2 regions of the Limosilactobacillus avium genome follow, and region 1 is predicted to be linked to the other one. Evidence: predicted binding sites of a transcription regulator. Region 1 holds the regulator's gene; the other holds the start of a gene.
The links. Region 1 encodes HrcA, which represses chaperone genes, less so after heat shock. Its sites were predicted from a motif close to TTAGCACTCNNNNNNNNNGAGTGCTAA; they were not measured.

Region 1 (3,420 bases):
TCCTGCTTGAAGCCGTCGATCAACCAATCCATAATCTTTTGGTCGAAGTCATCCCCACCCAGATGGGTATCACCATTAGTTGAAAGGACTTGGAAGACCCCGTCACCTAATTCCAGGATGGAGACATCAAAGGTCCCACCACCAAGGTCGTAAACCAAAATCTTCTCGTCCTTGTCCTTCTTGTCCAGGCCGTAAGCCAAAGAAGAAGCGGTTGGTTCGTTGATAATCCGCTTAACGTCCAAACCGGCGATCTTTCCGGCATCCTTAGTTGCTTGACGTTGAGCATCGTTGAAGTAGGCAGGTACCGTAATAACGGCCTTGTCAACGGTGTCGCCAATGTAATCTTCCGCATACTTCTTGATGTATTGAAGGATCATCGCGGAGATCTCTTGTGGAGTGTACTTCTTACCGTCGACTTCCACTGTGTAGCCGGCTTCACCCATGTGACTCTTGATAGAAGAAATCGTGTTCGGGTTAGTAATTGCTTGCCGCTTGGCAACTTCACCAACTTGGGTTTCGCCATTCTTAAATGAAACAACGGATGGCGTTGTCCGGCTCCCTTCTGGGTTAGTAATAATCTTGGGCTCGTTACCTTCCATAACGGCAACGGCGGAGTTAGTAGTACCTAAATCAATACCAATAATCTTGTTACTTGCCATTGTTTATTCCCTCTCTTATATTTTATTGTGCCACAACAACCATTGCGGGACGCAGAACCCGGTCTTTCAGCTGGTAACCAGCCTGTAAGACTTTAATAACTGTTTCCGGTTTCTGATCACCTTCTACCGGGACGGTCTGAACCGCCTGGTGCAAGGTCGGATCAAAAATCTTTCCTTCTGCGGGGATCTCAGTGACCCCATGGTCCTTTAAGGCCGCCGTTAAGTGGTCGTGGACCATTTGAATACCCTTTTTTAGCTGTTGGCCATTTTCATCTTTAACTTCAATTGTTAGTGCCCGCTTAAGGTTATCAAGAACGGGAAGAACGCTCTTTGCCAGGTCCTGACCATCATACTTCAAGATCTGGGCACGTTCCTTATTAAAGCGGGTCGTCATATTTTGAATTTCCGCTTCAGCACGCAGGTACTTATCATCCTTGTCCGCAAGTTGCTTCTTCAAGTCGTCAACTTGCTTCTGGAGCTGCTCGCAGCGGTGGTGGCACTGACCCTTATGGCCACCTTGGTGTTCAGCCTTATTATCATTGTGGGCAGCTTTGACCTTGTCTTTTGGCTGCGCCTGCTGATCCTTCTTTTCTTCTTTTGCCAAATGACTCGCCTCCTATGAATCGTAATAGTGTCGGTAAAAGTCAAGTAGTCGCTTGGCTAACTCCTGACGAAAGGCATTCACAATTCCAATCGTTCGTGAGTACGGCATCCTGGTGGGCCCCAGTACAGCAATAATTCCCTTGCCATACTGGTCGACATCATAGCTTGCCGTGATTAGACTGTAATCTTTTAATACCTGGTCTTGAGAAATTTCCGAACCAATCCTGACGTTGACATCCTTATCATCAGCCCCGGTGTCAAGTAGGTGCGACAACTCGTCGTTCCGATCAATCAGGCTGTATAACGCCTGCAGGGCTTGCGGATCTTGGTTGTTGGAAAATCCTAGGATGTTCAGCCGACCACCGACAAAGAAGCGTTCCCGGGCCGCCCGGGAAACGACGTTATCGAACAGGTCTAAGAAGCCGTCCGCACCATGCATGTAATGCATAATCCGCATTGGGATGTCATCATTCAGCCGCTTAACAACTTCAGTTAGTGGTCGTCCCACTAGCTGGTCATTAATCATCCTGATTACCGCTTGGAGTGCATCGGTATCAAAATTACGGGGTAAAGTAAACGACTGACTCTCAACGTCCCCACTATCGGTAACCAAAATGGCGATTACCTTTTGGTTACCCAACGGGACTACCCGAAACCCACTTAAGCGGACATCGGTTTGCTCTGGCTTAAGGGTAAAGGCCGTGTACGAAGTCAGGTCGGACAGGATATCCGCCGAATGTGAAACAATCTCATCAATCTTTTGAAAACTTGTCCCTAAAGAATTCTGGATAACAACCAGGTCATTATCCGTGAGCGCATTTGCATCCAGCAGGTGGTCGACGTAATAGCGATAGCCACGCTTTGAAGGTACCCGTCCCGAAGACGAATGCTCTTTTTTGATCAGCTGGTGTTCTTCTAATACCGCCATCTCATTCCGGATTGTTGCGGAACTGACCTTGAATGGCAACTTTTCAGCAAGGTGTTTTGACCCCACCGGTTGACCAGTTGAGGTGTATTGACGTACAATCGCTTGCAGGATTGTCTTTTGTCGTTGTGTTAGCATTTTGATCACATCCCTTTTTAGCACTCTTTAGGGCTAAGTGCTAAACACACTTAATAATATACCAATCACCTGTTTAAAAGTCAAGGAATGTCAAACTAATTCTAAGGAGATTTTATAAATGAGTACAGACGACCACCGTTACGTGCAACCTCATAACGCTCAGGAGGCAATGGAGCTCATCCAACGGCTCTTCAATAAGTACCGGAGCGCCCCGCTAACCAACGAGCTGCTGGCCTATCACAATAACCTCATCTACCGTCTCCAGTCCGACATCAAGGATGCTGCTAAAAGAGAAGGCAACCAAGAGCGGGTTAAGGAGATTGACCAGATGACTGACATCATGCGTTCATGGACCAACCTCCGCTTAACTGGTCACCCCTTTCACGGCAAAATGCGCCACTTCCGGTTAGTTACCACGGACGGGCCAAAGTTTAAACGGCGGATCCACAAGATTCACCAGGGCACTAACCACCGGGCTAGTCGCCACTAGGAAAATCTTTTGTAAAAAAGTAGTTCTAGTCTTTCAGCGTTCAATGTAGGACACAAAGAGGCCTTTAGCGTTCAAACTTTCCGAACGCTAAAGGCCTCTTCTTTCTTGCGGCTAACTTCATCCTTACCGTTTTAATGAATTATCTGACCCGCAATTGCTGGTGGTGCCTGCACAACCTGACGCGCAGCGTGCTCATCATGCTTCATTTGCGCCACCAAACCAGCGGCATCCGCAAACTTTTGCTCACCACGAAGGTATTGGTACCAACGAACAGTTACCTCTTCGCCGTAAACCATTTGGTCAAAGTCAAATAGGTAAATCTCAACGGTCAGCTGGTTATGGTCACCAAAGGTAATGTTATGACCAACACTGGCCATCCCCCCGTACCACTGGTCACCAATTTTAACGTCGACCGCGTACACACCAATCCCCGGAATTCTTTCCCGTGATGGTGTTTCCACATTAATCGTGGGAAAGCCTAGGGTCCGTCCGCGGGCAAGTCCGTGGACAATCAACCCCGTAGTCTGGTAATAGTAGCCCAGTTCCTGGTTTGCAGTCTGAACGTCCCCGCGGTCAATCGCCTCACGAATTGCCCGGGAACCAAC
Region 2 (3,420 bases), on a different contig from region 1:
TCTGCACATAAGCGGCTTTTTTACCTCTGGGGAGTTCCCTATAACGCCATCCCCCTCCAAGGACTCAGCCATGAGTTTTTCCTCAACGTTATCATGACGATTCCCTGGGGCGTCTACCTTTTCCTTATTAACCACCGACTGAGGTTAGCACGGGCTACCCTGTTTTGCCTGCTGTTTAGCCTTTTCATCGAGTTGAACCAGTTCATCCTCGACCTGGTAGTCAACCTGGGTCGACTAGCGGATGTCGATGACTTGATTACCAACACAGCTGGGGGTCTAATCGGTTTTCTGGTCATGGTCCTCCTGTCTCGGACCCGGGCCCGCCGCTTGATCCAATATTTCAGTCTCAGTAAGGACAAAGTTTGGTAAACTATTACTGTGAGGTGACATTAATGATTTCAAACGAACAACGTGCACACGATATTGCAATTGCCCTAATGCAAGCCAACAGCAAGGACGTTGAACCAATCGAGGCCTACCACCGCTATGTCAACTACTTACTGCCGATTCTACGGGAAATTGACAAGGACTTTCCCCATGGTATCCGCGAACACCTTAATTAAAATACACCAAATACGCCATGACCCGGTTAATCCCGCATCGTGGCGTATTTTAGTCTATTGCTAAATTAATAAAAAAGAACTATGATGGTCTCGTTACTAAATTAGAAAGGAGAAAATGGTTTATGTTTAATGAACATCAAAAGCGGTTCGACTGGTTCAGTCTGGTCCTAGGAATCCTGTTTGTGATTGCCGGCTTTGCATCCTTCATGCACCCTGACAAGACCCTTCACTTCCTGTCCATTCTGGTCGGGATCGCCTTTATTTTTCGGGGAATCTACGAACTGTGGTTCCGCAAGTTTATCAATGCCACTCTGAACGAACGCTCCGGTTGGATTGTTTTTGCAGCTATTTTAGATATTATTCTGGGGGTTATCGTCCTCGTCTATCCTAACTGGGGAATTCTCTACCTGGCAATCCTGTTTGCCATCTGGTTCATCATCGATGCCATCATGCAAATCAAGGCTGCCGGCTTCTTCAAGACTTTCCATCGCGGGTACGCCACCCTGCTGGTTATCCTAGGGGGCGTCAGCGTTGTCCTGGGGGTAATTCTCCTATTTAGTCCAATTCTTTCTGCACTGACGATTGTTTGGCTGGTTTCAACTTTATTGTTAGTCTTCGGCATCATGCAGATTATTCAGGCATTCTAATGTCGTTTATGCAAATAGCACCACGTACCAATTCGGCGCGTGGTGCTATTTGTTTTTTAAAGGTGATTTTTATTAGTCAATGTCAATCCGGGTATCATTCTCGTCACTGGCTTGCAGCTTTGGCAGGTTCAAGGTCAAAACTCCATTCGTGTATTGGGCCTTGACTGCGTCCCGGTCAACGTCCGGCAAACGGTATTGCCGACTCATTTGACCATACCGCCGTTCGGTGTGGAGAACATTACCATCCTTGTCGCTATCATCAGCAAAGGTGTCCCGGTGACCAGTTACGGACAAAATGTTGTTAGCGTAGTTGATATGAATGTCCTTCTTATCAAAGCCCGGCATATCAATCTTAACCGTGTAACCCTTGTCGTTCTCGGCAACATCGGTCTTCATGTGATCAGCTACTGGTGTTAAGTCTGAGAAGAAGTCATCATTCATCCAGTCACGCATATTCATCAGATTATCAAATAAGTTGTTACGACGTTGAATTTCGTTAGCCATATATCGAATCATCCTTTCTCATACCTTGTTTACATTTTCTATATTAATCATTGGTCAACAATAGTCAAGAAAAAATTAGCACTTAATCGTTTCGAGTGCTATTTTTTCTTGACCAATCTTAACCAAACTGCTGAAGCTTACGCGCTCAATGGATTAGGGCCCTCAATCATTGGATGCTTTAACGGCAAAAAGTTTTCCACTATCCCTAAACATATGAACATTTAATCATGCATTATTGTGCTAAAATGTAGCTATTAATTATTGAAGAAGGCATCACACAATGAATTTAATGAAGAAAATCTTTTTAGTCACCCTCGTCGGTGTATTTGCATTGATCACCGGGAGCGTCACTGCCAGCGCCCACTCCAACATGCGGACACCCATCGACTACCGGAAGTCATCGGAGACAATTCCTTACCCGGACATCAACAAGCTCAAGGACCCTTGGATCAAGGTCAGCATCAACAAGAACCGGGTTTACATCATGTCCGGCAATAAGGCGGTGTACACAATGTACTGCAGTGCCGGAAAGTACGAAAACAAGGACGGTAAACGGGTAAGTACAACGCCAACCGGAACCTTCGCAATCCAGTCCGAACGGGGTAATGGCTTCTACAACCCATCGGTTAAGTGCGGGGCAAATAACTACGTTTCCTGGCATGATAACGGCTCCTACCTCTTCCACAGTGTCCCAACGGATAAGGACGGCCACTACATCAAGTCTGAAGCAGCCAAACTGGGTAAAACGACCGCCTCTCACGGCTGTGTCCGCCTGTCTATCCCAGACTCCAAGTGGATGATGAACATGCCAGAAGGAACCAAGGTTGTTGTCCAGGATAACTAAGAGGAGGCTTCCGAATGAAAAAGGTAACAATTAACGGGGTCCCCCTCCCCGCCGTGGGAATCGGAACCTGGAACATCGGTGACCATCCCGCACAACGACAGAACGAAATTGCCGCCATTCAAGCTGGCATCAATGCCGGAGCCCGGGTGGTGGATACCGCTGAAATGTATGGCAATGGCCGTTCGGAGCGGCTCATCAAGGAGGCCATCGCCCCCTTTGCCCGGGAAAAACTTTTCCTGATCGATAAGGTCCTGCCCCAAAACGCCAGTGCCCGCCTCTTAGAGCGGAGTCTCGACCGGAGCCTGCAAAACGTGGGAACTGATTACTTTGACCTCTACCTCCTCCACTGGCGGGGAACGGTGCCCTTATCAGAAACGGTCACCACGATGGAAGAAATGGTTAAGAAGGGTAAAATCAGGTCCTGGGGGGTCTCCAACTTTGATGTTAGTGACCTCCAGGAGCTGTGGGCCCTCCCAAAAGGTGACCACTGCGTTGCTAACCAAGACCTGTATAACCTTGATGAACGGGGAATTGAATTTGACCTCCTCCCCCTGATGCGGGCCCACCGCCTTCCCCTAATTGCTTACTCGCCCCTTGCCCAGGGTGACTCCCTTTCCGGCAAACTGGCAGACAATAAGGTCCTGCAAGAGATTGCCGCTAACCACCAGGCAACGATTTACCAGGTAATGCTGGCGTGGACGCTTCGGGAACCGGACGTCCTAGCAATTCCCAAGAGCAGTTCGGTGCAACATGCCCAGGCAAATGTCCAGGCCGGTTCACTTGAATTTAGTAGTGACGAACTGAAGCAGTTAGCCGCCACCTTTCCCAAGCCAACCAGTAAGCAGCCACTCGCTGTTCTCTA

Region 2: the regulator HrcA is predicted to act here: its motif matches at 1,790-1,816, upstream of QOS01_RS04640 (Hsp20/alpha crystallin family protein).

What each region holds. Positions count from the first base shown of each region.
Region 1 covers NZ_CANCWN010000001.1:47,051-50,470, reverse strand. The annotation lists gene dnaK (molecular chaperone DnaK) at 1-659, opposite strand, end outside; gene grpE (nucleotide exchange factor GrpE) at 682-1,263, opposite strand; gene hrcA (heat-inducible transcriptional repressor HrcA) at 1,276-2,325, opposite strand; gene QOS01_RS00230 (hypothetical protein) at 2,444-2,815, shown strand; gene ribF (riboflavin biosynthesis protein RibF) at 2,947-3,420, opposite strand, start outside.
Region 2 covers NZ_CANCWN010000009.1:48,164-51,583, forward strand. The annotation lists gene QOS01_RS04625 (VanZ family protein) at 1-369, shown strand, start outside; gene QOS01_RS04630 (hypothetical protein) at 393-563, shown strand; gene QOS01_RS04635 (HdeD family acid-resistance protein) at 686-1,210, shown strand; gene QOS01_RS04640 (Hsp20/alpha crystallin family protein) at 1,283-1,714, opposite strand; gene QOS01_RS04645 (L,D-transpeptidase) at 2,004-2,558, shown strand; gene QOS01_RS04650 (aldo/keto reductase) at 2,573-3,420, shown strand, end outside.